DNA from 3 places in the Bacterioplanoides pacificum genome. Region 2 is predicted to be linked to each of the others. Evidence: riboswitches for the same ligand, from Rfam matches in the RefSeq annotation. Region 2 holds a riboswitch; each other region holds the start of a gene.

Region 1 (6,963 bases), on a different contig from region 2:
TTCCCGATGGTTTATACAAAGACGGTCTGCAACGGGATCGTTTTATCCCGGCGATTAAATTGCTGAATAAATACACCGAAGTGGTGAATGTCGACAGCGGAGTCGATTACCGTCTGCGTACCCTGGAACAGGCCGAACTGTATCACTACCCGCTGGATAACAGTGCCGAAGCCAGCCTGCAAACCAGTTTTGATAACCTAGTGCCCGACGCCTGCCACACCGAACAAAATGTTAACGTTGAAGTGCTGGGCCGCAACATCCCGGCCAAAGCTATCTGCGATGATATCGCCTGGTTTGAATTCGAAGCCTTATGTGACGGCCCGCGTTCGCAAAACGACTATATTGAGCTGGGTAAATTATTCCACGCCATTCTGATTTCCAACGTGCCGGTCATGGGGTTAAAAAACGACGACCTGGCTCGCCGCTATATCAACCTGATCGACGAGTTTTACGATCGTGGTGTTAAGGTCATTATGTCGGCCGACGCCCCGATTCATGAAATTTATGGCAAAGGTAAACTGGAGTTTGAATTCCAGCGCACCACGTCCCGGATGCTGGAAATGCAGTCGCACGATTATTTAGCCCGGGAACACAAAGCCGACTGATGGCTATATCTGCTCGTTTCCGCCGCTGGCTGCAACCGTTTAAACATCAGCTGCGTGTCGTCGCGTTACTGGCCCTGATACTGACCGTACTGGAACTCATTAACCTGCTGACAATGCGCAGCCTGACGGTTTTAAGCATCGTGCCGCGTCAACTGTCCTCTCTGCCGATGCTGCTGAGTGCGCCGCTGGTGCACGGCAACCTGTGGCACTTCCTTTCCAATCTGGTGCCGTTTTGTGTACTGGCGTTTTTGTCACTGCAATACGGTAAACAACGCTTTATCAGCGTCAGTCTGGCCGGCGTCCTGATCACCGGAATCTGCGTCTGGTTTTTTGCCCGCCCGGTACCCCACATGGGCATTAACGGCGTGTTGTATTGTTATCTCGGCTTTATTTTACTGGCCGGCTTTGTCAGTAAAGAAACCCGGTTAGTGTTGTTATCAGTTGCCGTTGGTGTGTTTTATGGCGGCATGGTGTTTGGTGTATTACCACTGAATTCCTACATTTCCTGGGAAAGTAATTTATTCGGCTTTTTAACGGGTATTGGCTGTGCGCTGTTGCTGGTACGCCGCCCGGTCAGGGATATCAGTATCGAAGCCTGAGCCACGACCGGGCGACGCCGTACTCAGAACCTCATGCGGTAACTGAGTTTGGCCAGCCATGGCGTGCCCAGATTTTCATACACATACGCGCTGTTATCGGCATCACGACGGGCGGTTGCAACCGATGTGGCGTATTGCTGATCGGTCAGATTTTCCAGGCTCAGGGTAATATCCTGGCGCTGCTGCACATCCAGAAAGTGGCGTACACTCAGATCCACCAGAGTATAATTGCCATAATTAATCCGGCGATTATTTTCCTCATCCGACACACTGCCCACACGATTAACGTTCAGCATCAGCTGTAGCCCCTGCTGCGGCTTCCAGGCCAGCCCCGCCTTACTGTTATTTAACGGAATATTATTGATTTGTTGCGTCTCACCTTTGGCCACCGCGCGCGAATACACATGATTCAGTGTGAATGACACATGGCGCGTCAGATCCACGGCGATATCCAGTTCCACACCTCTGAACAACACGCTGCTGCCACTGTTCACAAAATGTTTTACGCCATTATCATCGCTCGCTGAACCAATTAACCGGTTAACCTGGCGGGTAAACAGCGTCAGGCCAATCTGCCGGTAAGCATCCTGGTAACGCACGCCGACGTTCAGATTTTTCCCCTCCTCCGGCGCCAGATCCGGATTTCCCTGAGTACAACAATCATCACTGGCGTATAACTCATAAGCACTCGGCAAACGGAAACTGCTGCCCAGCGCAGCAAACAGCTGAACATGGCTGGCCAGATTCAGCGTTCCGCTGGCATGACCAACCCAGCTATCACCTTCACCGGCGGGTTTATTGTAACGTCCCCCGAGTGAAAACTGCGCGTCTGACCATAATGACTCACGGCTGGCTAACTGCAAAAAAACCGCTTGTACCTGCTCTTGTTGTGACGCGATTTTCAGCACATCATCACTGCCGGAAAAATTCTGCATATCGTAGCCCAGACGAACATCCAGGCCAGCGACATCCGCCACCTCGGCCATCAGATTAATACCGCGGTCGGTGTAGCCCCAATAGTCGTAATTACTTTTTAATGCCAGCCCCGCCCCATCGTTATAAATTCTCAGGTAACGGGTATCCCACTGATGAAAATAACCTTTGACGTACAAACTGATATTGTCGCGGATACGGCCGTCCAGCTTAATATACGCCATATCCTCGGTGCGCTGATTCTGAGTCAGAAAGTTATCCGTTGGCCGCAGGTAATCCAGCTCCGCATTATGCTGCTGATATAAGGCTGACAGCCGCCAGTGTTGAGATAACTGATGTACCAGTTTGCCACCCATCACCGACACATCATAACCGCGCTTAGTATCGCTGGCGGATGGCTCCTGATGCTGCCGTTTAAATGCGCGGAAGCCTTCTGTCTGATCGTTACTGGCAAATAACAGATAACGTGTTTGCTCATTGCCACCCACCAGCCGTCCGCTGTGTGAACGACCTGCGTCTGAATGCAGCCCCAGCTGAACTTCACTGACCGCTCCCGGCTGCACGCTATGAGTCACAATATTGACCGCACCGGCAATCGCCTGGGTACCATAAAACAAACTCTGGCCACCTTTGAGTATTTCGATACGTTCGATGGCAGCGGCCGGAATGGTATCCAGCGGCGAAGTGCCGGCGTACAGGCGGTTATTAATACGGACGCCATCTACCAGCCAGAGAATATCGCCTGAGCGTGAACCCTGCAGTGACACACTGACATAATCAAAGGCACCGTTTTTGGGTGCAGCATATAAACCCGGCGCCAGCATCTGTAACGCTTTTGCCGCATCCTGAGCACCACTGAGACGAATGGCATCGGAGTCGATGATGACCAGTTCAGAACCGCTGGCAGCAATTTTCTCCGGCAGGCTGTGTTCCAGACTGCCGGCGGCGACCACAACATTGTCCAGCGTCGCAGGTTCGCCATGGCTGACGGCAACACACAACAGACAAAGATAAAATAACAACTGACGCATACACTGATCCTGTTCCGCCCATCACCGCCATACAAGGGTGTCGGGGCTTAGTTTTTTTTGCGAACAGGCAGGCAGGGAAAATGACAGGAAAAGACGGCCATGACCCACCAGTGACGCCCGCCGCAACACAGATTGGTTTGATCACAGGCAGGTCTCCGGACTTATAAAGGAGGTATGAACATTCGCCTTCCCATGCCGAAAAAATGGCTCAGTGGCTGTTTGAATGTTCTACTTTAATTACCGTTGCGGGGGCAGTTAAGGAATGGCTGAATATCAGCGCCACCTTATTCCCTTTTAATTTCTGTTTTGCAATAAAACAGAAAACCTGAAATACTTTTTTTGCTTCTTCCTACAAAAGCGCCGCAAGACTAATGTGTTGATCCGTTGAGGTCAAATAACACCATAAGCATCAACTCACTATTGCCGTTATCCGGTATTGTTGTTATCAGGTATTGTTGTTATCAGGTTGCTACGCGCATGAGCCACATCCGTTGGAAGAAGTACCTGTATCTGAGCCACAGATACAGCGGAATAATCACCTCATTCTTTATTTTTTTATGGTGCCTGTCCGGCATCATTATGATGTATGTCGCCTTTCCGAAACTGACGGAAACACAACGGCTGGAAAAATTACCCGCCATCCGGCAATTACCGCCATCATTATCCTTGCCGGAAGAATCACCTTCCGTGGTGCGTGCGTTAACGCTGGAATACATCGACCAGCAACTGGTGTTCCAGAGCGGGACCGGAACACCCGGTGATGCCCACACAGGCCTGCCACTGAAAGCCATCAGCGACCACCAGGCGCGCGCGATTGCGCGCAGTTTTTCCACCGCTGCCATCCGTTCAATCGACTTAATTGAGCGTGATCAGTGGACCGTCTATTCGCGCTTTCATCGCCACCGACCGTTATATAAAGTGCGCTTCAGCGACCCACAACACAGCGAAATTCACATCTCGTCAACAACCGGCCAGGTGGTGCAATACTCCACCCGCTGGCAACGGGGCTGGAGCTGGCCCGGCGCCGTTAGCCACTGGTTATATCCGACGGTGTTACGTCAGCATGGCAAACTCTGGTACTGGCTGGTCATTGCTCTGACGCTGATCGCTCTGCTGTCTGTCGTCAGCGGTCTCTGGCTCGGCATTCGTCAGCTGCGCCGCCGTCCGGGAAAACCACTGTCGCCGTATCGCGGCCTGCGCTGGTTGCACCACTGGGGTGGCGTGGGGTTATCGTTATTGTTATTCAACTTTTTGCTGAGCGGTTTATTATCCATGAATCCCTGGGGGCTGCTGGAAACGTCCCCCTCACCGTTGGTCGAAAAACTTCAGCCATACGCCGATAGAAACGCCATTAACAACAGCCTGCAGGCATTAGCCGCACAACCACTGCCGGCTTTTAAACAGCTCCGGCTGGCGCCCAGATTCGGTGAGGTTAACTGGATTATCACCAGCGCTGACGGTCAGCAACAACGTTTGGACAGCAACGGCCGGCCGATTCCCGGTGATCGCCGGCACCTCAGGCGGCTGGCACAAACACTGGCTGGCGACGCCGGCTACCAACTGTCATTACTGCACGACGCCGATGACTATTATTATGGCCATAAAACCACGCGCCCGTTTCCGGTATGGCGCCTGATCCTGAATGACGAATCACAATCGCGCTTTTATTTTTCCGCCACCACCGCCGAGCAACAGTTATACCTCGACCACAACGGCCGCAGTTATCGCTGGCTGTTCCATGCGTTACACCAGTGGGACCTGAGTGTTTTACGTCAGCGACCGCTGTGGGACATACTGCTGAACAGTGTGTTATTGCTGCTGACGCTGTTTGCAATCAGCGCCCTGATTATGGCCAAACAACGCCTGCAACGCTGAAAAAGCCATACGGGCGGCGGTTAAAATGGCGACCGATTCACAGCACGCCGGCGAGCGACTGGAAAAGCCAAGGCTGCGACTTATAATCCGCAGCCTCACCATTAATTGACAGCCCGGTTAGTATTGACTCAGGGCATCAGCGCCGAGGGATTATGTATGGCAAGATTCACGTTCGATCCGGCCAGAGGACTGCTGCTCAGCACCATCTTGTGTTTATCCGCCTGCCAGTTTGACAACACAGCCGATACAACCCAACGCCGCTCGCTGGTTGAACAGAGCAACAGCGAACTGACCGCCGGCGAATCCATTCATGGTGAGCTGACGACACAAAGTCCGCTGAATGCCAAAGATGGCAGCCATTACCAGTCACACCGTATCGAACTGGAATCCGGCCATATTATTTCTCTGGCAGCAGAAGGCAGTTTTACCGCACAGTTATCCCTGTACAACGACCAGAACACCTTATTAGCCAGTGATTCTCCGTTACGTTTCCGGATCGATAACAGCGGCCAGTATGCCGTTGTTGTCAGTGGCGCCAGCGCCGACAGCTACGGCCCTTATACCCTGTCGTCCAGCACAACGGCGTTAGCCGAAGTTGGCCTGCAGATTCCCGGCACCACCGCAGGCTGGCTGCAGCCGGGTGTGGCGCGTTCTTATATTCTGATGCTGGATCGCGACAGCGCTTATAAAATCGATGTCACCTCTGAGGATTTCGACCCGGTTCTGACCATCAGTGATTCACAGGGCTATTATTCCGAAAATGACGATGTGGGTGAACAGGACGTCAGCGCCAGTATCAGCAACTTATTCAGCCGTGGTGAATACGACCTGATGGTCAGCGCCCATCAGGGCGCTTCCGGTATGTATCACGTCACCATTTCACCGCTGGAACTGACAACCCCGGGCAGCAGGATCCTCACCCCCGGCTCCGAAATTACCAGCTGGATCAGTCGCACCACGCCGGCTGACAGCTATTCTCTGGAAATCAAAGAAGCAGGCAGCTATCTGCTGGATATGAAATCCATCGCCATCGACCCGCTGCTGCGCATCGACGGCCCGGATGGTTTCCATTATGAAGACGACGACAGCGGTGACGGTTACAACGCACGCATCATCAGGTCACTGGAGCCGGGTCAATATCAGGTTCAGGCGGGCAAAACCGAAGGCGAAGATCCGGCCAGCAACGAAGGCCTGTATACGCTGGTGATTCATCGTCTGCGCCCGTAAAGCGTGACATTCTGCCGCAAGCTGCCGGCGCGGTTTCGCTGGTCAGCGCGGCGCCGATCAAATAGCATAACCATACAGTTATTTGATAGGTGTAACCCTGCTATGAACCGACTGACCGCACTGATGATCAGCACATTGCTACTGGCGCCACTGGCACAGGCCGATACACGCCAGCCGGTGTCACTGGAAGCCCGGCAACAGGCCTTTGTGCTCGATCATATGAAATCCATGCTGGAAACCATTGGCGCCATCCAGGCCGATTTAGCACAAGGCAAACCGCAGCAGGTGGCGCAACGGGTACAGCAGTTAAAACAACACGAAAGTGACACAAAACCACAGCGACTGGGCCGCGCCCTGCCCGCCGGATTCCGCTCGATGAGTAAGGCGATGAATCAACACTGGCAGGTCTTATTACAACCCAGCCAGGATGACAAAAAAATTCAGCAGCAGTTACATCTGCTGCTGAATCAGTGTAACGCCTGCCATCGCAGTTATCGCCTGGAACGATAAAGCGCCGCCATTAACACTCGGTATAACTGACCGCCAGGCCACCCAGCGAGGTTTCTTTGTATTTATCCGACATTTCCAGGCCGGTTTGTTTCATCGCCGCGATGCAGTTATCGAGCGACATAATATGCTGGCCGCTGTCGCGCAGCGCCAGCGAGGCGGCGGTATAGGCTTTTAACGCACCAA
Region 2 (6,963 bases):
TCATGCAACTGCACCGCTGGCCGGAAACCAGCCGGCGGGTTTCCGACGCCAGCCTGTATCCCTGGAGCAGCGATCGCCACTATCGCGCACTGACACCCCCCGCCTGGTTAGACGTGGAACCGATGCTGAATCTGCTATGCAACAGCCGCCATAACCGCGCACAACGCTACGACAGTGTGATGCAACAACCTCATAACAAAACACTGGACCTGCAACATGGCAGCCACCCCACGTATCAGGCGCTGGCACGGGATGAATTCATCAGCCGCTTTATGAAAAAACAAGCCCTGAGTCAGGCAGCCCGCAGCAATGACGATCTGCAACGGCTGTTTAACGATGCCTGTCAACTGGTTGCTGAACGGTTTGACGTCAGTGTTGAACACATGACCAACCCGATCAATCGCCGCCATTTCCACCGGCTGATGCCGGTGGTGGTCTGGTTATTACGGGAACGTGGTGCCCATCTGGATGACATCACCAGACTGGTGGGTGAAGACGAAAGCCGCTTACGGCTGTGGCTGCGTAATCTGCCTGCCGATCATCCGGCGTCGTTGCTGAATAAATTGTTGGCGTTGTGGTCTCCACAACCCCCGGCAGCAGCCCGGCCTGCAGCAGCCGATAAGCTGGACAGCGCTACAGCTGACAATCCACCGGAAACGGCGGCGGACGCGTTACTGACTTCCGGTTCCGGCTAAAGCCACCTTATAATCGGCACATGACTACTGCCGTTTCCACTTCCGCCGCGCCACACCCCCGCAACCCGCCTGCTGCCAGCATCACACTGCTTGGCATGGGGGCCATCGGAACCCTGATGGCCTGGCACTGGCGAAGCCAGCGACTTTTCTGCCTCAGCCGCAGTCAACAAGGCTGTGAACGCCGGATACAGGACCAGCAAGGTGCCAACCACACCTTGTTATTACCCCACTGGGACCATGCCCCGACAGACTGGCTGGTGATAACCACCAAAGCGGCTGACACCCTGAACGCTCTGCGTCCGTTGCAGCCCGACCTGCCACGAATAAACAATATCCTGCTGCTGCAGAATGGTATGGGTCAGCAACAACAGGTTGCTGAATGGCTCAGCCAATTCAGCCAGGCACCACAATTGTGGGTGGGTATTTCCACCGAAGGGGCTTATCGCTCAAGCCAGCAACAGGTTATCTGGGCCGGTTGTGGAGAAACCTGCATCGGCCGCTGGTCTGAGCAAGACCGGATTCCCGCTCCGGCATTGCCGAACACCCGGAGTGTCAGTGACATCCATACCCGTATGCGCGCCAAGCTGGCCATTAATGCAGTGATAAACCCAATGACGGCAGTCCTTCAGTGCCGTAATGGCGAACTGCTCAGCAATGCGGATTATTCCCGCCAGATGACCCTTCTGGCGAATGAAATTCAGTGGTTATATCAGCAACTTGGCTGGTCACTGGATTTTTCCTTAGCTCAGCGCGCCGCCGAAGTCGCACAAGCCACTGCGAATAATCTCTCATCATCGCTACAGGATGTGTTAAATCAGCGCCCCACTGAACTGAACTACATTACCGGCTTTTTATTACAGCAGGCGCAGAAACATCAGTTGTCGTTACCCCACAGCGAATACTGGTTACAACAGCTGGGCGAGCGGAGCCGCAACGAATGATGCTGGCACGGCAAAAAGCCATATTCGCCACCCTGCTGACGATCAGCAGTGTGATCCTCATTGCGACCTTGTCTTATATTGCCGCTGCCGATCGTATTGGCCGTCAGCAACTGGCGCCTCAGGTAAGCCAGATCATGGCCGGCATACTGCAGACCGAGCTCAGTCACCATGCCGATCTGCTGGTACTACAAACCATGCTGCAACGCATGACCCAACATTATCAGATAGACGAAGCCGCACTGTATAACGACCAGCAACAACGCTTGATTCACAGCTACCAACACACGTTAACACCCCAACTTAACGCCCACCTGGCGGAAGAATCCCAGCCAACCGACGGCCGGCAGATGTTGTTTCCGCTCAGTTATCACGATCTACAGGGCAAACCACAGCGTTTTACTCTGGCTATTATTAACCGTGCCTCCCTGCCCGGCTTTTTTCTGCTCGATACCCTGACAACCACCCTGTTTGTTGTTTCCTTGTCAGCGTTGCTGTGTTTTCTGCTGTATCTGGCAATCCGCCGCTGGCAACGCTCTCCTTACGACACGTTATTACAGGAGTTACAGCAACAGGCCGAACAACCTCACGGTGACGTGCAGCTGAGCGCCAGTGATCCGGATATCCAGCCGCTGGTCAATGCCCTGAACGATATTTTCTGGCTGCGGGAACAGCGTCACCGGGATTTGCGCAGTGCCCGGCACCAGGCAGAAAGTGCCCGCTGGCGGGCAACCCGGTTGTCGGATGAAACCCGTCGTATCAATGACCACCTGGCCAAAGAAGTTTCGATTCGCCGCGGTATTGAAACCCAGCTGAAAAATACCCAGAGCCTGCTCGATAATATACTTCACGCCATGCCCTCGGCCATTTTTGCCGTCGATGAACAACTGCGCATCGTACAATGCAACCAACAGGCCGGAGAATGGTTACAACATGACCCACAGCAACTGGTGGGTCACCGGCTGGTGCGACTGATTCCGGAACTGGAAACACAAAATATTCTGTTTGAGCGCGAGTTACCGCAACCAGAAAAAATTGAACGTTTAGCCCTGCCCAGTCTGGGACAAAACATCACGGGTGACCTGTTAATTTACCCGATTCAGCACGCCCGCCAGGCGAACCGTGTGATTCGTATTGACGATGTCAGCGTACGTCTGCGCATGGAAGAAATAATGGTGCAGAGCGAAAAAATGATGTCGGTCGGCGGCCTGGCCGCTGGTATGGCACACGAAATCAATAATCCGCTGGGAGCGATATTACAAAATGTGCAGAATATTCGCCGTCGTCTGCAAGCCGGCCTCAGTGCCAACCAGAAAGCAGCCAATCAACACGGGCTCGATCTTGAGAAACTGCAACATTATTTACAGCAACGTCAGATTTTTCTGTTTATTGATCATATCCAGCAAGCCGGCGAACGGGCAGCCACCATCATCCGCTCCATGCTTCAGTTTGCCCGTAATGACCACCTGCAGAAACGCCACATTAATATCCACGACCTGATAACAACCAGCCTGACCATTGCAACCACCGACAGTGATCTGAAACACATTCGGATTAACACCGAACTGCCAAAAACGCTGCCTGACGTCGCATGCGTACCCAGTGAAATTGAACAGGTACTGCTTAACCTGATCAAAAACGCACAACAGGCGCTGGATGATAGCCAACAACAAACACCAGCTATTCAGATTCGCGCCTTCCTCCAGCAACAGTCTGCACCAGCTCCACAACAGCAACAAATTGTGATCCAGGTTGAAGACAATGGCCCGGGGATTAAGAGCGCTGATATCCCACATATTTTTGAACCTTTCTACACCACCAAAGACGTGGGAGAAGGCACAGGCCTTGGGTTATCAGTCTCGTATTTTATTATCACCGCCCATCATCAGGGACAACTTAATTACCGGTCAGGTAAGGATGGTGGATCCTGTTTTGAAATTGTTTTACCACTTAATGCCCCCGCTCCTCAGACTTTGGTAACAAACACTGAAACTTGACCAGTTTTCAGCCAGCGGATATTCTGCCGCCCCTCAGGTGCTCTGATCTTCGATCAAGTTAAACGGGAAATTGGTGTCATTCAGCTCCCGCTGAAGCAATCCAATGCTGCCCCCGCAACGGTGATCGGCCTATCCGACTGACCTCAGCCACTGTAACTTAACCGTTATGGGAAGGCGTCAGTTGGCGTTACAGGTTTCAAACTGTGTAACAGGCCGTCAGCCCGGATACCGGCCTGATAATGTTCAACTCGTATTGCGGTGGGCGATACAGAAGAAGTAGCCAAAACAGAGGCTACTTGTTTTGATTCCCGCCGATTGGATAAATCCTATCGGACTCTTATGAAAAAACTGATCTTATTCTCCGGACTGATCTCAGCAACATTTTCTTATGCTGAAACCCAGCTGGATACGCAAACCGTTACAGCAACGCGCTTACCTGAAAACACCATCAATGATGCACAATTGATTATCATTGATCGTGAGCATATTGAGATGAGCAACGCTCAATCACTGCCGGAGTTACTCAACCTCGAGTCAGGTATCCAATTTACTCAGAATGGTGGCCGCCTGAACACCACCAATCTTTATATCAACGGTCTGGATAACAAGCGTATTACAGTATTGATTAATGGTGAACGCGTAGGAACGGGCACAAACGGAACAACGGCTTTTAATCTGATTGCACCGGAACAGGTAGAGCGGATTGAAATAATTCAGGGGGCGCGTGGTGCGTTATACGGTGCGGATGCCCAGGGTGGTGTGATTAATATTATTACCCGAAACGAGACAGATAACAGCCAGCTGACCGCGGCCTTTGGCAGTGATAAAAACAGAGAGCTGAACCTGAGAACTGCCACCAGCATTGGTCGTACAAGTCTTTATTTCAATGCACAACACGATGCCAGTGATGGCTACGACATCAAAGATGATGACGAAAGTGACAAAGACGGTCATGAGCGTTACAGCATTGCAGGTGGAGCCGCGATCGAAATCAGCAAACAACAAAAGCTGGCACTCGATTATCAGCGTAGTAAAGGTAACTACGAGTACGATGGTAACTTTGGCAACAACGCCGACTTTGATAATCAGGCACTTTCTGCCAGATATCAGATCGTTGCAGAAAAATTAACAATCAGTGCAGCGGCTGGTCGCAGCGAAGATAACAGCTGGGACTATAAGGATCATCAGAAACGCTCTGCAGATGATTTATTTGCCACTACAAAAAACACGGCCAGCCTCATTGGTCGTTACCGTGTTAATTCACAACATTCTGTGATTTTGGGTTCTGACTATCAATCAACAGATATCAGCGAATCCGGCAAAGACTACGACGAGTCAAAAGACAACAACACCGGCATTATTACCGGCTACCGTTACACCAACAGCTTTGCGTCCGTCGAATTAGGAGCTCGTCATGATAACAACAATCGCTATGGCCAGTTCCGCTCGTTTAATACACAGGTTGTACTGACGGCTGAGAATGGAGATGTTATTTCCGCCGGACAAGCCACTGCTTTCAGAACACCAACATTTAATGACTTGTATTACCCGGGGTTCGGCAATGATGAGCTGGAGCCAGAGCGCTCCAGAATCTGGTCATTAGGGTACCTCAGACCGTACAACAACGGCTCTTTAAAGTTAAATGGCCAACGGGCAATTTTTAACAACAAGATTACTTATAATCCTGTCGCGTTTAAAAGTGAAAACATCGGAAAATCCAGTGTTGATTCAGTCTCTCTGGTCTGGAAACACCAGTGGAACAGTTCTCTAAATTCGCAACTGAGTCAGGATTGGCTTGATGCCAAGAATGATGGAAACGGAAAACGTCTGAGCCGTATTTCCCCCCGCAGCAGTAAGGCCATCATCCGCTATTACAGCGGTGCAGTTTCTACGCAGCTGGAAGGTATTTATTATGAAGGCTCTCCTAAATCCGATGGCGGAGAACGTTTAGCCAGTTACAGCTTATTTAACGCAAGCATTAACTATCGTGTGATTCAGGACCTTACCGTCGGTTTACGACTTGATAACATTTCAGATCGTGAATATGAAACAATATCCGGCTATCCTGCACCGCGGCGCAGCTGGATGCTAAAATCGCGCTACAACTTCTGAGGTTAACACCATGGGCAACCGACTCTCTAAAATTGCCACTAAAACCGGCGATAAAGGTGAAACAGGACTGGGCGATGGCTCACGGGTCAGCAAAAGCAGTGCCCGCATGCATGCCATTGGCGATGTCGACGAGCTGAACTCCTGGGTCGGTATGCTGCGTGCTGAACTGGATGAAAACGACGAGCTGATTGCTCTGTTACATCAGGTGCAGCACGATTTGTTTGATCTGGGTGGCGAGTTGTCCGTACCCGGTTTTAATGCGCTGCAGGAAGTGCTGATTACCGATCTGGAGAACCATCTGGAAGGGTTAAATGACACCCTGCCACCACTGAAAGACTTTATTCTTCCCGGTGGCAATAAAGCCGCAGCGACCTGCCATCTGGCACGCACCGTGTGTCGCCGGGCAGAACGTTCACTGGTGGCACTCAACACCAGTGAAACGAGCAGCCCGCTGGCTTTACGTTACCTCAATCGCCTGTCAGACGTGCTGTTTGTGATGGCGCGGGTACTGGCCCGACGTTCAGAGAGTGGTGAAATTCTCTGGCAAAGCCGCCATCAGAGATAATATGAAACCATCGTTATGTCCGGCCTTATTCCTGACGGCACCCTCTTCCGGACAGGGTAAAACCACAGTCACGGCAATCCTGGCGCGCTGGTTCAGCCGTCAGGGTAAAACCGTCCGTATTTTTAAAACCGGTCCGGATTACCTCGACCCACAAATACTGGAGCAGGCCTGTGGCCATCCGGTTGAGCAGCTGGATTTATGGATGTGTGGTGAGGCCTATTGCCGCCAGCGTTTATATCTGGCCAGCCAACAGTCTGACCTGATCCTGATTGAAGGCGCGATGGGCATGTACGACGGCAATCCATCCAGTGCCGATTTAGCGGCCACCTTTGGTATTCCTCTGGCGTTATTAATGGACGTCAGCGGTATGGCGCAAACAGCCGCAGCACTGGCATATGGCCTGGCCAGCTATCGTGATGATATCCAGGTTGCCGGACTGATCGCCAACCGTTGTGGCAGTGATTATCACCGCAACCTGATCGACGCAGCATTACCGGATACGCTGCCCTTATTATTCGCCCTGCAACGCGATGAAGACATCAGTCTGCCGGAACGCCATCTCGGCCTGGTACAGGCCAGTGAAATAACCCAACAACTGGAACAGAAACTGAATCACGGTGCCGATAAACTGGCAGCACTGAATCCTGATGACTTCC
Region 3 (6,963 bases), on a different contig from region 2:
ATCAGGGCAGTCTGAATCCAGGCGTATTGATTCTGTTGCTCATTTTGTTCGCTTGTTTGTGATGCTTCGCTGTTTGCCTGCTCCGGCTGTTGTTTATTCTCTGCCACATTCTGAGCCTGCTGCAGTTTTTCCAGTGTATCCGGTTCCAGCTCGGCAATGCGGGTATATTTGGCTTGCTGTTTGGCTGCTTCATCAACAGCAGGGCGAGCCTGGTCGATCTGTTGTTTTAAGGCCTGCCATTGTGGCTGCGATACATGTTGTTCCAGCCAGCCTAACATCGGGTTATCCGGGTCTGTATGGCCACTGCCCGGTAAACCGTTTTCGGCAACCAATTCAGCAAACTCGCTGGCCAGTTGTTGTGTGGTTTGTTCATCGGCGCGCCAGAATTCTTTATGAATCGCAACCAGCATAATCGCCAGCATATTGGCTTTTACATGAGCGTTATGGCCCTGTTGTAAAAATTCGTCCAGTTGCAGCTGGTGTTTATCGTCGATATACACAGCTTTAACTTCTTCCCAGGCCCAGTCGCCGACCAACGTCGGGTTGGTAACCTGCCAGCCCCATAAATATTCCAGAAATTCACTGCCCATGGTACGGGCGCCGGCGTAGCCGTGTTGCATCAGTCCGGTTAACCATTCCGGGTTTAAAAAGCGGCCACGTAATTCCTGGCGCAGTGCCAGGCCCAGCGGGCGGACTTTAAACTGCTGTGGATCACTGTGGTCGAGCACATAATTATTCGGCACCTGACCGCTGACCGATTCCACCGCCAGGCTGAGGCCGCCAAGATAATCAAAGGCGTCGTTGTTATCGATTAAACCGTATAAATTACTGGAGCGGCCAAAGTAGGTATTTTCGGTATTTTTCAGCAGGTTTTTGAAAACCTGCTGGGCCGGTGTGCCATAGTCGTTCAGGCCAAAACTATGCCCCAGGCGGCGGATATATACATCGGCCAGTTCGCTGCGTTGTTGCCAGGCGCCGGAGCGTTCCACCATGCGGTTTATACCGGCGCCATAACTGCCCGGTGCATCGCCAAATACCCGCATGCTGGCTAACACACCGGCCTGTTCCTCAGCCTGGCCCTGACGTAATAATAATCGTGTCTGTTCAACCCAGTGTGCGGCCACCCGGTTTTGTTGCAGCGTTTCATCGGCCGGCTGGCCGGCGTTATAGTGGTCGTGGGCCTGTAGCGGTTGCAGCGCCTGCTGTAATGCCAGCGTCAGTGCCGGATAGTCTTTGCGAATGGTATCGGCTGAGGCGGCCAGCGCCATTAATCCTGCCTGATTTAATAACACCATTTGTGGCCGGTATAAGTCGCGGAATAATCCCGAGCTGGTAAATATCATGTCGCGCCGTGTTCGGCCCGCTTCCAGCGTCTGGCGTTTTAAACCTTTCACCAGGCCACGGCTGTTCCACACCGGCTCCAGCCCTAACATATCCAGACCAAACGCAATCATAACGCCTTCGTCGCGCACCACATCCGAGGCCCATAAGATGACCGCTTCGTTTTTATCGGCATTCTGAGGATTATTCTGGCGTGCATGGCTCGCCATTTCTCGGCCCAGCTGCCAGGCTGTTTTGGAGGGAATTAAACTGGAATCGAGCGCATAAAAATTACGCCCTGTCGGTAAACTATCGGGGCTGCGAATCGGATCATTGCCCTGGCCGGGAGCCACATAACGGCCATTTAAACCATTCAGCAGGGCATTGATTTCGGCGGCCGGAGATTGTTGCAGCAGCTGTTTCCAGCGTTGTTGTTCTGCGCTGCGGTCATCGTTGTTAGTGCTGATATCGTTATCCTGATGGCGACCTAACATGGATTGCAGCATCATTTCGACCGCCGGATCTTTCCAGTCTTTACCAAAAATATGCAGCCCCAGCGGCATAAAACGTTCCTGCAGGTCGGTGAGGTAATGCCCCACTTCGTGTACCAGCATATCGTCATCCACTTCTTCAAAACTGATGCCCATGACGGCCAGTTCTGCCGACATCGCCTGAGCCAGTTCGTCGCGTAATTCCAGCTGATCGACTTTTGCCACAATCTGCTGCACCAGGCGCTGGGCCACGGCTTCATTACCACTGCCGTGGCTGGCTTCGAAGCTTTCAATCAGCTGACGCAGCTGCAACAACTCATCGTATAGCGGGGTGCTTTTTAACGGTGGCGTCAGGTGGTCAACCATCACGGCCAGGCCGCGGCGTTTGGCCTGAATACCTTCGCCAACACCATCGACAATATAAGGATAAATGCCGGGAATATCGGCGCCGATAATGCGTGAATAATCATCTTCCCCCAGGCCGACGCTACGGCGGGGCAAAAATTCATAGGTTGAATGGCGACCCAGATGCACATAAGCATCGGCGTTAAATTCATCGCGTAAAAAGTGATAAAAAGCCAGGTACTGATGGGGCGGTGGAAACGCCAGGTTAGCGTGTAATAATTCTTCGTTAATTTCCCAGCCGCGTGGCGGTTGCGGGCCAATAAATACATTACCAAACTGCAATCCGGGTAATAACAGCTGTTGATTGACCGTCATTACTTTGCCCGGGGCTTCTCCCCAGCCACCCAGGCCTTCTATACCGGTTTGTTGCAGCGCACTGATCAGTTGTGGTGCTTCTTTATCGAGGCAAGCGGGGTAACGGCCATCATTGTTTTGTTCGGCATGTTTTACCGTACGCAGATAACATTGCTCTAACTGTTCAATTAATTTCAGCGCTCGTTGCCGCCCGGGATGATCAACGCCTTCCAGCAGGTGATGCATTTCTTCAAAGGTATGATGTAACAGGCCATCGGCCAGCTGTGGTTTGCGGGCCGTTACAGCGGCTTTCAGCTGCTCGTGTAATAACCCGAACGGTCCATTTTCCATTTCATTTTTAACACTGGCGGGCAGGGTATTAAACCAGCGCCGGTAGTCATCCGGAGCCATGGTATGAATTTGTTTCGCCATGTTGTGCAGTGCTTTGGCATCACGCGGTAAATTAATGCCCCGCTGTTGCATCAGATCAAGCAACGCCTGCTGCGATTGCGGCAATTCTCCCAGGTTATAACCGCGCGCTTTGAGCTGATTAAGTATCTGCCACAGCGATGCCGGTACATCGAGATTATCTGCCCCGATGTTATGGCGGCCGGGCGGATGGTTGTAATAAATAATGGCCAGGCGTTTATCCTGATTGGCTTTTTGTTGCAACGTTTGCCAGCGTTTCAGGCGGGCGGTTAATGCCGCCAGACCATCCTGTTTGGCTTCAATGGCGCGAATGCGGATACCACTGAGCGGGTCGTTATGTTGTTCGCCGGCGGTGGCAATAATCAGCGGCTGAGAGGCACCCTGCAGTTCCGGCATGGCGACCTGGTAATATACTTTTTCTGCCGCCAGTCCGTCGGCTGATAACTGATGCTCCATGGCACTGCGGTCGCGTAATTTAATCGCTTTCAGCAGCGGCACATTAAAGTGTGTTAATAACTCGGTAACCCGCTGACGACCTTCGCCGCCACCAATCACAAAATCCTGCAGCATCACGATGGCACTGAGTTGTTGCTGATAAGGCACCAGTTCATTTAAGGCATTAACGCCGGCTTCGCCCCAATAGGCCAGTGCCGCGATACATTGTTGTTGCTGCTGTTCTATCTGTTGGCACAGGTTGCGTAACAATGCAGCATCCGCCGGGCGGCCACCTCCGGCATGGTCGATCACCACAACCAGCGGACGCGGGTCGGGCGCGGGCAGCTGGTTATGCAGAGTACCTTTGCTGTACCAGCGTACCCGGGGTTGTGGCACAGGTGCTGCTGCCTGCAGTGGTTCTCCCAGTTGCTGATAACTCCAGTTCAATAATTGTTGTACGTTATGTTCGCCACCGGCCTGCCAATAAGCGCGGGCCTGTAACCACTGTGCCTGTTGTGGGTTGTGCTGTTGCTGTTGTTGCAGCCAGGCGGCAAAGTTGTCTCCCGGGCGTTGTTTGCTCAGTTGCCGCAGCTGTTGCTGATCGCTGAATAAGGTTCGTCCTGCCAGTGTGCTCATCGCGACCAGGCGATGATCACTGCTGAACACCAGCAGCGGTTTGTGCTGCTGGCGGAAGGTGGAAAATAGCGGGCTCAGTTCAGCAACGGCCGGGCCGAATAATCCGGCACCAATAATCGCCCGGGCATTTAATACCAGTTGCCGGCGTTGTTGTTCGGTTGCTTCATAAATCTGGCTGTCGGTACGGGCCTGAACGGATAACTGTGGATGTTGCTGCTGAAATAAACGGACCGCTTCGGCAACGGTTTCCGCATTTCGCTGGGAGGTTAACAGCAGCAGGTAATCGTTATTGCTGGTTTCTGCCTGACTGAACAGCGCCGTGCCGGCGATTGCAAACAACAATAATAACCGTGTCAGCCGGGTGGCAGACAATAAGCGATAAAACAACATAAATAACCTCAAGTCGGTTGGCCTTGAGGGAGAGAAAAAGTACCGCGGAGGCGGGTAACAGAACCACGGCTTCACTCGCAGTACCGAGTATTCCCGCCCGGTGTACTATCCAGCGACGCTACGTGTATCTGGCTCAGGTGGGTGTGCCACCCTGACAGTTGCGGGTACAGCCCCGGAGTTACACCGGGTTCCACGTTGCCACAGATCGGGTATACCGAAGCGGGCAAAAACGTCGGCGCTTGTTCTACCCCCGGCCAGCCGGAATGTCAATTGTTGTTGCTTTTCAAGGGTGGGCTTTCCTGCTAATGTGCCGCTCACTTTTCGTTGCGCCACCGTCTGCTGGCCCGACATTTTGTGCCGGAGTATTTATGTTTTCTTCGTTGTCGTTAAATGTGATGCATCAGGTGACTTCGCTGTTATTACAGCCGGTTGTCTGGGCGCTGTTATTCTTTCTGTTGCTGGCTTTATATGAAACCGGCCTGGCATTGGGAGAGCGCTTTGGTGGTATTTGCCGGCTGATCAAACGTGGTGATAAAACGTTATTAACAGAAGTGGGCAAGCGCCGGATTGAGCGGGCTGATTTTATTACCCGTATTGCTCCTATGCTGGGGTTAATGGGCACTCTGATTCCGCTCGGGCCAGGGTTGGCAGCACTGGGTGACGGTGAATTATCGGTGTTAACAACAGCGATGACGGTGGCATTTGATACCACGGTGGTGGGGTTATTAGCCGGCATTGTGGGGTTTGTTTTAGGCCGGGTTCGGCGCCGCTGGTACGATAAAGCCATTGCCGCACTGGAGCCGGCTTATGACTGATCGCTGGCGCAGTTCTTCCTTCGATGCTCAGGATGATGAGCCACTCGGTCCGTTAGCCAATCTGGTGGATATTATGCTGGTGTTTGCCTGTGGCTTAATTGCCGCACTGGTCGCGGTCAGCCCGGAATTACGCCAGCATTTTCAGTTGCAGGATACTATTCAGCTGCAGCACAGTCGTGAATTAACCGATATGCCGGAATCATTACGCCAGCAACTGGAAAATGGTAAAACCCAGGGTTACCAGTCGATGGGCCAGGTTTACCGCGATCCGGAAAGTGGCAAATTAATTTTAATTGGCCAATAAAAGAATGTATTGCTGGGTTATTGCCCGTCTGCCTGAAGCACCTTATTTTCTCCTTCCTTTTTTTGCTTCAGCTTTCATGGAGTGATGTGTTTTATGGCCGCTGAAAAAGCGGCCAGAAGTATCTTTTCAGGATAAAAATATCACTGATTGAGTATTCAATCTGGTTTGCAATATTACTGTCATCTTGTGCTTTTACGATCCGGCACCACTTTGCTTCGGGGCAGGAAGCCACCCGGCAATCCCGATTAATAATGAACAAAAATAAGGTGTCATGAAGGTATGAAAATGTTAACCAAGCTGTCGGCTGCTGTTCTGACGGCATCCATGCTGACTGCCTGTGGCAGTGACTCAGATTCCGATAATAAGTCCGAACCCGCGGGTTCTCAGGGACAGGTTAAAAACCTGATTCTGATGATTGGTGATGGTATGGGCGCACAGCAGGTTGGTATTCTGGAAGAATATGCCCGTCGTTCACCGGCCAATGCCGCACATATTGATCGTGTCACCGGTCTGCAGAAGCTGGCAGAAAATGGTTCGCTGGGTTTATCAATGACCGCACCGATGGGTACTAATGCCGGACTGGTGGTGGATTCCGCCTGTTCTGCCACTCAGCTGGCGACCGGGCAGGGCTCGATTTCTGAGGCGGTTGGCCTGGATGATAACGGTAATAAAGTCGAAACCATTCTGGAAAAAGCCCGCAAAATGGGTAAAGCCACCGGCCTGATTACCGATACCCGTTTAACTCACGCCACGCCGGCGGGTTTTGCTGCACACCGTCCTCACCGCAGCCTGGAAAATGACATTGCGGAAGATTTATTAGCCGCTCAGGTTGATGTGTTACTGGGTGGTGGCTCACGTCACTGGGTTCACGATCCATTGGCGGGTGTTGATTTAACCGGCATGGATGACGATCAGAAGAAAGCGCTGCGGAAAGAGAAGTTTGCTGAACTGGCGACTGAGTTAAATGCACCGTCGCACGTGATTAAAAAAACCAAGCGTAGTCTGGATGATGATCGCCGTTTATTAACGGAAGCAAAAAATGCCGGTTACGCTCTGGCCTTTGACCGCACTCAGATGAACGCGGTATCCGGCGGTAAATTATTGGGTCTGTTTGATGATTCAGCGATGAACGATGGTATTGAATATACCCACTGCAAAAATGCAGCAACGGTTGAGCCGGGCAATAAGTGTGCTGATGAGCCATCGTTAAAAGAAATGACCAAAAAAGCGCTGGATATTTTGTCTCAGGACCCGGATGGTTTCTTCCTGATGGTCGAAGGTGGTCAGATTGACTGGGCAGGTCATATTAACGATGCCGGCTGGTTACTGCACGAAATGCTGAAGTTCGACGAAGCGGTTCAGGCGGTGTACGAATGGGTTGCAGAGCGTGACGATACGCTGGTGGTTGTCACCGCCGACCACGAAACTGGTGGTTTTGGTGTGG

The links. A riboswitch is a leader RNA that binds a small molecule or an ion and turns the genes downstream of it on or off. The one in region 2 is predicted to bind cobalamin.
Region 1: it holds a riboswitch for cobalamin, as region 2 does, so the genes downstream of both, ACFOMG_RS06745 (TonB-dependent receptor plug domain-containing protein) here and ACFOMG_RS15850 (TonB-dependent receptor domain-containing protein) in region 2, are expected to answer to the same signal.
Region 3: it holds a riboswitch for cobalamin, as region 2 does, so the genes downstream of both, ACFOMG_RS09550 (cobaltochelatase subunit CobN) here and ACFOMG_RS15850 (TonB-dependent receptor domain-containing protein) in region 2, are expected to answer to the same signal.

What each region holds. Positions count from the first base shown of each region.
Region 1 covers NZ_JBHRYB010000005.1:462,693-469,655, reverse strand. Annotated here, with positions in the region: gene zapE (cell division protein ZapE) at 1-605, shown strand, start outside; gene ACFOMG_RS06750 (rhomboid family intramembrane serine protease) at 605-1,204, shown strand; gene ACFOMG_RS06745 (TonB-dependent receptor plug domain-containing protein) at 1,228-3,168, opposite strand; cobalamin riboswitch at 3,298-3,512, opposite strand; gene ACFOMG_RS06740 (PepSY domain-containing protein) at 3,646-5,043, shown strand; gene ACFOMG_RS06735 (hypothetical protein) at 5,200-6,270, shown strand; gene ACFOMG_RS06730 (hypothetical protein) at 6,373-6,780, shown strand; gene ACFOMG_RS06725 (L-serine ammonia-lyase) at 6,791-6,963, opposite strand, start outside.
Region 2 covers NZ_JBHRYB010000015.1:204,414-211,376, reverse strand. Annotated here, with positions in the region: gene ACFOMG_RS15865 (hypothetical protein) at 1-695, shown strand, start outside; gene ACFOMG_RS15860 (ketopantoate reductase family protein) at 716-1,636, shown strand; gene ACFOMG_RS15855 (two-component system sensor histidine kinase NtrB) at 1,633-3,630, shown strand; cobalamin riboswitch at 3,649-3,881, shown strand; gene ACFOMG_RS15850 (TonB-dependent receptor domain-containing protein) at 3,889-5,742, shown strand; gene ACFOMG_RS15845 (cob(I)yrinic acid a,c-diamide adenosyltransferase) at 5,753-6,307, shown strand; gene ACFOMG_RS15840 (cobyrinate a,c-diamide synthase) at 6,309-6,963, shown strand, end outside.
Region 3 covers NZ_JBHRYB010000007.1:3,557-10,519, forward strand. Annotated here, with positions in the region: gene ACFOMG_RS09550 (cobaltochelatase subunit CobN) at 1-4,400, opposite strand, end outside; cobalamin riboswitch at 4,503-4,632, opposite strand; gene ACFOMG_RS09555 (MotA/TolQ/ExbB proton channel family protein) at 4,769-5,215, shown strand; gene ACFOMG_RS09560 (DUF2149 domain-containing protein) at 5,208-5,519, shown strand; gene ACFOMG_RS09565 (alkaline phosphatase) at 5,799-6,963, shown strand, end outside.